Regions from separate parts of the Selenihalanaerobacter shriftii genome, predicted to be linked through region 3. Evidence: riboswitches for the same ligand, from Rfam matches in the RefSeq annotation. Region 3 holds a riboswitch; each other region holds the start of a gene.
What was found. A riboswitch is a leader RNA that binds a small molecule or an ion and turns the genes downstream of it on or off. The one in region 3 is predicted to bind cyclic di-GMP.

Region 1 (2,211 bases), on a different contig from region 3:
CTCTGAAATATCAAAATATTTTTGTAACTCTTTCTTTTTTTTATATAACTTTTCATTTGTTTCATTCAATCTGGTTACCCTATTATATAATCTATCTTGCATCTTATTAAGAGCTATTGCTAATTCTCCTATTTCATCATTAGAATTTACTTCTAATGATGAAATACTCAACTTATCATCACTAAAATTATTAGAAATATTCTGAGCAAAATTAGTAACTATAGTTAAAGGTTGTAAGCATTTATTAGTTAAAATTATATTAAGTATTATAATAGCAATTACAACTATAAGTATTATCCAAAATATTACTTTGGATATTTGATTTGAAATTTTCATCAACTCAGCCTTTTCAATTATTGATATAAATTTTAAATTAGTCTGAGGAGAAGTATATAGACTGATAAAATACCCCTTATTATTCATAACTGTTTCAAAATTGGCTTTTTGCATTTCCTTTATATTATTTAATTCTTCAATTTCAAGGCTGCTGATATCCTGAAAGTTTAATTCTGGTCTTTTAGGATTTGCTAAAATAATTCCTTCATCAGTAGCTAGAATTATATATCCTGTGTCCTTAATTTTAATATCCTCTACTATCCTTACTAAACTATCTAGTTTAATATCCATCCCTTGAACTCCTATAGTTTTTCCATGATCATTATCAATTGTTGTAGCTAAACTAATATTAAATGATTTGTTGAAAGACTGATAGTAAGGATCTGTTATGATTACATCTTCTTTATTCTTTATAGCTTTTTTATAAAAAGGCTTTGTTTTGGGATTATAATTATTTACATTTACTTTTTTAGGCCACTGTATATAACTTCCATTTTTAGTTGTAATATATACATATGATAACTTAGAATGTGATTCAATGAAATTTTTAAATAGTCTATGAAGCTTTGGATTGGGACTAATCCTTTGTAATGCCTGATTTGTTGATTTATTCACATAAGAAGTAGAAGTTTGCTGGTTAAGATTCTGAATAATAGGATTTGTTGCTAACATCTTACAGTCTTCTTTTAAAGTTTGAAGATATAGGTTAATCATATTATCAGCTTGTTCAATTTCATGAATAGTCTTTTTAATAAAATTATGTTTTATTATTTCTTTTGTTGTTTTTAATTCTAAATAACTTATAGTAATTATAGCTATTGATAATAGTATTAAAAATAATATTATTAATTTATTCTTAATACTAGCTTGTATTTTATTGAAAACACCTTTCATAAATTCACCTCCTTTTTTTATAAATAGAATAAACCTTATTCCTCTTTTAGCATATCTAAGAGAAATAAGGCTTAATACTTCTAAAATAATCTTAACATCTTTAGAACCTATTCCCTTCGACAAGTTAACAATCATAACAAAATCAAAGATCTTGCCTTAGATTTAACTCTTTGCGACCCTATCTTTCAATAGATGTGCCATTTTCGAGGATTAATATAATCTTTTAAAAACAATATTATATTTTAGTAATATTTTCCATATTACTTTATTTATATACTCTAACAGTAAATTCCTGCATTTTTATCTAAATAATTGAATAATCAAAATGTTATTTCCCAGAAAAAGACTCCAAAAATACTACTAACTACTATTAATAATAAATTGATTTCAAAAATAGCTAAACTGATTGCAACTATTCCACCAATAATTGCTGATTCTTTACTTCCAGTAGATGATAAAATTCCCGGAAAAATCAATGCACCTATGGCTGCAAACGGAATAAACTCTAAAAATCTCCGCAAAGAATTAGGTAACTCCATATCTTGTAATAAAACAATAGGTAACATCCGAGGGACATAAGTAACCACAGCCATACCAATTATTAAAACTATTAAATTTTCCATTACTAAACCGCCTCCTTAGGAAAGAAATAGCTTCCAAGTGCCGATGCTAATATAGTTGTGATTACTACTCTCCATCCTGTTGAAATACTGCTAAAAAATGAAGTCCAACTTAAAAAAGTATTAATTACTACTGTAATCAAAGATACAATTAAGATTGCATAAGATTTCTTTAAATTAGGAACTAATATCCCAATGAACATAGCATAAAGAGCAATTCCCATGCTAGTTTGAAGTGTTTGTGGTAATCCCATACCTAAGAAGACTCCTCCGGCAGTTCCTAAAACCCAACTACTATAACTAACTAAGTTTAATCCTAATACAAAATGAAAACTCAATTCATTTTCAGGTCGTAACGATG
Region 2 (2,211 bases), on a different contig from region 3:
GTAACAGCTTGCTCAATAGACTTGCTTCCATTATCAACTGTTGTATTCATTCTTTCCGCTGATGAAGAAACCATTTCAGTGTTTGATGCTATTTCTTCAATACTAGCTGATAACTCAGTAATATTAGATGTAGTAGTCCCAATATATTGATTTGATTCGTCAATAGTAGTCGATAAATCCTCACTAGAGCTACTTACTGTTTGAGCTGCTACCTTAACTCGATTTATAATATCACCCTGCTTATCAATCATATTATTAAAAGTAGTACCTAAAACTCCTAATTCATCTTCACGATAAGCAAAGCTAACTTGAGCAGTCAAGTCCCCCTGCTCTGTCTTATTTAAAATATCTACTAATTGATTAATAGGACCTGTAATATTATTAGTTACAAAAATAGCACCTGTCCCCATTAATGCCATAGCCACAAGACATGTAATTATCATCGTCCAAGCTACATCTTTATTAAACCGTGTCATATTACTAATCTGATCTGCAACTATTATATACCAGCCTAAATCTGAATTATATTCATAAGTGGCCATCATATTATTATTATTAACCTCATATTCTAATCTGCTTGTTTTATTTTCCTGAATATGATCAATAAGTTTTAAGCTATCACTGGATTTTCCATATAATACTTTTCCTTGCTTATCTATTATATAAATCTGTCCGGTTCCATTTTGAAAGTATTTCTTCTCCTTGGCATCAAGATCATCTAAATTCTTAATTAATTCTTCTTGTGACATATTAACTTCATTAAAATAATAATTTAACTCATTTGATATAGTCTCTAATTTTTCAGTAGATAATTTTTGAAGACCATCTGTCGCTGTATTATAAGTAAAGACACCTAGTAATAACAGACCAATCAATCCCAATATTCCAGAAAAAATCAATGTTTTCAATAATAGCCGGCTTTTCAAAGTACGTTCGACATCAATATCAAACATTTCTTTATTAATTAAACGCATCTTACCCCTCCTTTTTAAATAAAAAAAGGCCCCTCAAGGGCCTTAAAATGCAGTCTGGCAAGCTAAATCCTTTAAAGGATTTAGCCCCATAACTTTGCGTCCCTGCTTTTCAACAGGTTTGCCCTCTAAAATTTAAAATACTATTTTATTGTACATAATTATGATTCTAATCTATTATATTATAATTTCCTTATTATTACTGTAATACCTTTTAATTTAAAATAATTGTAATATAAAGTTATATTTGTCCCGGATATTTTGTGACAATCATCACAAAATATTGTATTTGTAATCCACTAGCATTATATTATCAAATTTAAATAACAGCCAAATCTAATGAACTCTAAATAGTAAGGATCCCAGAGAATATAATAAAAAAACAGCCTGTGTCCTCATGTTAATCAAAGTCACAGGCTTTATTCTTTAATAAATTTATTATTTATCTTATTCAATTATTTTAGCTACAATAATACTTCCCTCATAAAGTAAAATTAATGGTAAAGCCATCATAGTTTGTGAAATAATATCTGGTGGTGTCAATATAGCAGCAAAAACAAAAATACTGACTATTACATATCTTCGATTAGTAGTTAAGAATTGAGAAGTAATTAAATTTAATTTAACTAATAGAGTTATTAATAATGGTAACTCAAAAACTAAAAGAAATATACTTACTTAAAGAAAACATTGCTTCTAGATTATTAGATGTGAAACCTAAAAAGAACTTAATACCAAAAGGAATCACTACAAAAAATCCAAAAGCAGCTCCACCTATAAAGAATAAATATGATAAAGGCACTAATATCAATAAAGATTTCTTTTCGCTACCTTTAAGTCCCGGTAAAATAAACTTCCAAAATTGATAAAGAATAATTGGTAGAGCTACTAAAAAGCCTGTGAAAAAAGAAACTTTTAATTGTGTGAAAAAAGCTTCCGGAGGAGTAAGATAGACCAATTTTTTTCCAACTGGATGAGTTAATATATCTATTATCTGCTCTGCAAATAGATAGCTACCTATTGAAAAGATAACTAAAACACCAATAGAAATTAGCAACTTTTTTCTTAATTCAGTTAAGTGTTCAACTAATGACATCTGTATATCTGACATAATTATTCCTCCATCTTTAAAATATATTAGATTAAATTAAAAATTAAAACCACTTATCTAATGTTAGTACTTCTACTTCACTTCCCTTTGCTAAATATTCTATATCCTTTGGAACAACTGCCAAACTAT
Region 3 (2,211 bases):
ACTGGCTGATATAATGAAAGTTTAACTAATTCTTCACTACCACTAGGAGTAAGATTTAAGGTGAATTCTTTAATATCACCAGGTTGCATACTCAAATCAATTACTAAAGGTTTTACACCAACAGCTAAGCCATTTTGAGTAAATATTAAAATAGTAATAATTATAATTATTATTTTTAGCATTAAAACATGCTCTGATTTTTCTTTCAATTTCATATAAACTGAACTAATATCCATAATTATCTCCCCCTACCTTATAGCCTATAATTATCTTAACTCTATTATGTTATTTACTTATCATATAAAGCTATAAATAAAATTTTGTTTGAGTTAATTATTATTCATTATAATCTTAAAAACTTACATAAATTGTTAGTTAAAATATTGTCATATATTTTATTAATAATACAAATTAATATTATTACTAACTATTCAGCTATTAATTTAAATACTAATGCTAAATGTAAACCTTTACATTAAACTTAAAAGCTAATAATGTCATTAGTTAAATTATATCTTATTTGAATTTTAATTTATTCACTTGCTGATAATATCATTTATATTAAAAGAAAGGCGAGATTTTAGTCTCGCCTTCTTAATATATCTAATATTTATAAAGTTTGTGGAGCTGCTACTGTCAATTGAAGATTAAATTCTTTGTCACCATCTGTTGCCTCTAATTCCCACCAGTCTTTATCTGTGAACCATTGAGCACCTAAATAAAGAGTATAATTATTGTTACCTGCATCAGAATTTAATTTACTAGTCCAACCATCACCATCATTTGCTCCAGACTTTACAAAAGAGTCATTTCCATTTTGAAAGTTTTGATTCTCATCAGCAAATGTCATATATGGTGAGACTATAGTATCTCCTCTATCGCCACCAGTCCATACTTTACCTTCAGGAACCATTCCTTGAAGTAACGAAGTCAACCCTTCTGTTGCAGTTATAGTTACAGGAGTATTAGACTTAACATTAAACGGAAAGAAATGACTTGGTCCATCACCATTATTATCTACATTCGGAGCTAAAAAAGTAAAATTATAACTAGCCTCATCAAAACCAATCTCTGCATATTCCTCAACTGTTAAGTCAACTCCAAGTACACTTTTATCTAACTGTTCAGCCGCCATAGAAACCACACTCATACCAAATACCAACATCATCGCTAATCCGAAAATCATTAATTTTTTCATTAATTTTCTCCTCCTCATTGGTTATAAATTACTCGCGGCCGGGTTCACCATTGGCTCCCTGCTACCCTATTGGTGACCAGTTAAAGGATAACACTTCTTCGCCTCCTCGATCGCTCGTTTTACTCTTGGCCGGTTTCATCACTAGCTCACTATCACTCCATTGATGACCAGTTAAGGAATGACAAGTCTTAGCTTCCAATGAGTAAGAAGTTTATACGTTCTTATATTTTATGTCCTTACCAACACGACCTGATATTAAAACAGTCCCTTTACTACTCCCCTTTAAGCAAATATCACCTCCTAATTAATATTACCTCGTAATTATTGAGAATAAAGACTCCTTACTAATTACGAAAACCTATTAAACTTTTAATATCAAAAATTTTAAATATAATTATCTATTTGTCAGTGTAAAATTGATCTTCCCTTTATATGTACCAGCAGTATGCTTCCAACCTACTTTTACCTTCAAAGAAATATCTGTATTAATCCCTCGTCTGTAATTGCTACCATTAATTATCATTTTTTCGTCCATTTTATTATAAGAATATTCTGAATCTCCTAATGCTAACAGAATATTTTTAGGCAAAATCTTGGCCTCATCATCACTATCACCTTGATAAATTAAAGGTTCAGTATTTATATTAAGAAGCCAATTATGATGATTTGCTTCAACTTTTAGCCTTGCCTTCTCCTCTGGTTTATAGATTCCAGGCCCGCTAGTAGCATTAATTTCAACATTATCTGGATATACACTCACATTTGTATAAGACCTTATATGTACTATGACTCTAATTGCCGGTGACTTTCCTGATTCTAGCCATCCTTTATAGGTCCCACTCGGTACCTTCCACCAGGCTTCCTTAGCTAACTTGAATTTAACTGTTGACTTTAAGTCATCATCATCTAAGAATTTAATAAAGTTATCTAAGGCATGATAATCAGACCATCCTGACATTTTGGCACGCAAATATTTAGGCGAAATTGAATTTCCCCTATTGTCTTGGAGCTCA
Region 4 (2,211 bases), on a different contig from region 3:
AGACTTAACTGCTCCCCATCCTCTCTAATCTCATTCAAATCAGAACTCATCTGAGTAAACTCTTCTTGAATCGTGAATAATGAATCGTGTAATTGCTTCAAAATGTTATTCATTAATTTTTTAGATAAATTTAACACTTCAGTAATAAAGACTAACTTGTTTAAAATAACTTCCTCTTCACTATTAGCTACCTCAAAATCCTTAATCTCTTGTTGAGTACTTAACATAATTTCAATTAAGTTCTCTAAATTCTGTCTAATTATATCTTGATTTTGAGCTAGAATAATAATATCGTAGATAGGTTCTACAGATTGTTGAATATGTCCCATAAAGTCCTTTAACATATCTGCAATAGTCTGTAATGAATCTAATATATCTTCAAATATCTCTTTAATTTCCATTCGGTAATTAGATGAAATATTTTCTTCAATTGTTCCTAACTCATTTAAATCACCTGTAAACCCTTGATACCACTTCTGTAAAGTTAATATACTCTCTTCAATAAATTCATACTTATCTTTAATATTAGCAGCTAAACGATTAATCTCATTAGAGATCACTCTAAAGCCTGCCCCATCTTTGCCAGCCTTAGCTGAAACTATAATAGCATTAATTGAAAGGTCTTCTAGCTCACTTAATACTTCTTCTAACTCTTCAATTAAATTTAATACTTCCATGAATTGAGCTTCTTCTTCATCATTATCCATTATAAAATCATCTAATATCTCAGATACTTTATCTCTAGCTGATAATGAATCATAGACCTGATGAATCTTCTCTTCTAAGTTTTCTAACACCTCATTCATTTGAAAGTTAGTATCGATTTCAGATTCAGGTTCATCAGTTTCTATAAAATAATTAATTAATAATTTAGTTTCCTCAATAGTTTCATCTATATTCTCTTCAATCTCAGGTAATCGGTTTGAAATCAATCCATAGAAGTCTTCAGTCTTATCAATGATATCTTCTAAAGATTCTATGTTGTGCTTCAAACTATAATTTAAGTCATCTATTATGTTTTGAAATACCTGACTAGATTTAGCCAAGCTATCACCTCCCTAACTAATTTAAATCTCTAAATATATATGATAAAAGCCAAAAACAACAAACCTTATCCCTAATTAGGGATAAGGTTTGTTGTTACACCTATCCCATGGAAGCCAGACAGTCTTAGTATAAAATCAACTATACCTTAGACTCATAGCTTTGCGTCCCTTTCTTTACAAAAGGTATGCCTTTCTCACGGAAAATTTTAATTATTAATCTTGTGAGTTGTCGCACATGCAATATCATATAAAAAACATCCTATAAAATATTATGTAGTTATAAATTATATAAGTTTATACAAAAAATTTGTCGCTAATAAGCTTATTATGTATGCATTTATATATAAAGTATATTTCTTGTATATTATATTAGTTATTTCGACTATTATCTCTTTTTTCCTTCTTTATTAAGTATCTTTAATACTATTTTATCTATTTCTTTGCTCAAATTTATGATTTCTTTATTTACTAAATCATTCTTTACTTCAACTAACTTAGATAATTTTACTAATTTTTTATTTAGTGTCATATTCAGTTCATTAAGTTCACTACTATTTGGTTTCAAACCATTTCTCCTTTCAAAATCTTTTTAGCCTATATATATAAATGACAAATAGTTTTTTATTCTTCATTTATTATTCCAATTCCTTTAATATAATTCTTATTCTACTATATTTTAACATATTAACCTTTCTAACTGATTACATCTCACTTACAATGTACTTACATACCTAAATAAATAATTAAAGGAGTCATCTTATTAATAAGATGACTCCTTTAATATATTCAAACTATAAAGTTATTGACCTATAATACTCTTCTATCCTAGAATTAGGATTAATCTTTAATTCCTCATTTAAAACTTTTTTACAACTCTGATAAGCTTTAATTGCAAAAGACCGTTGCCCCATTTGATTATAGCTTTTCATTTTATAAAAATATGCCTGTTCAAAGTGTTTATTAATCTCTAACATTCTATCTGTTAATTTAATACATTTTTCATATTCCCTATTCTGATAATAATATATTAATAATTCATCAGCCATATCTAAAAATAAACTCATGAATCTTTCTCTTTCTTTAGTAATCCAATCTTGATATAAATCACCTGGTAATAAGTCACCTTTATATAGATTAATAGCTTGGCGGTAATAGTTTATCCTAA

Region 1: it holds a riboswitch for cyclic di-GMP, as region 3 does, so the genes downstream of both, B5D41_RS14005 (ATP-binding protein) here and B5D41_RS01670 (hypothetical protein) in region 3, are expected to answer to the same signal.
Region 2: it holds a riboswitch for cyclic di-GMP, as region 3 does, so the genes downstream of both, B5D41_RS10295 (methyl-accepting chemotaxis protein) here and B5D41_RS01670 (hypothetical protein) in region 3, are expected to answer to the same signal.
Region 4: it holds a riboswitch for cyclic di-GMP, as region 3 does, so the genes downstream of both, B5D41_RS03635 (methyl-accepting chemotaxis protein) here and B5D41_RS01670 (hypothetical protein) in region 3, are expected to answer to the same signal.

Annotation. Positions count from the first base shown of each region.
Region 1 covers NZ_FUWM01000021.1:14,475-16,685, forward strand. Annotated here, with positions in the region: gene B5D41_RS14005 (ATP-binding protein) at 1-1,230, opposite strand, end outside; cyclic di-GMP riboswitch class I at 1,346-1,439, opposite strand; gene B5D41_RS11160 (AzlD domain-containing protein) at 1,551-1,853, opposite strand; gene B5D41_RS11165 (AzlC family ABC transporter permease) at 1,856-2,211, opposite strand, start outside.
Region 2 covers NZ_FUWM01000018.1:37,384-39,594, forward strand. Annotated here, with positions in the region: gene B5D41_RS10295 (methyl-accepting chemotaxis protein) at 1-974, opposite strand, end outside; cyclic di-GMP riboswitch class I at 1,020-1,107, opposite strand; partial or broken gene tatC (twin-arginine translocase subunit TatC) at 1,419-2,082, opposite strand; gene B5D41_RS10305 (molybdopterin molybdotransferase MoeA) at 2,126-2,211, opposite strand, start outside.
Region 3 covers NZ_FUWM01000004.1:57,299-59,509, forward strand. Annotated here, with positions in the region: gene B5D41_RS01665 (COG1470 family protein) at 1-236, opposite strand, end outside; gene B5D41_RS01670 (hypothetical protein) at 611-1,198, opposite strand; cyclic di-GMP riboswitch class II at 1,318-1,404, opposite strand; gene B5D41_RS01675 (hypothetical protein) at 1,593-2,211, opposite strand, start outside.
Region 4 covers NZ_FUWM01000006.1:48,552-50,762, forward strand. Annotated here, with positions in the region: gene B5D41_RS03635 (methyl-accepting chemotaxis protein) at 1-1,046, opposite strand, end outside; cyclic di-GMP riboswitch class I at 1,153-1,246, opposite strand; gene B5D41_RS03640 (hypothetical protein) at 1,432-1,611, opposite strand; gene B5D41_RS03645 (AfsR/SARP family transcriptional regulator) at 1,838-2,211, opposite strand, start outside.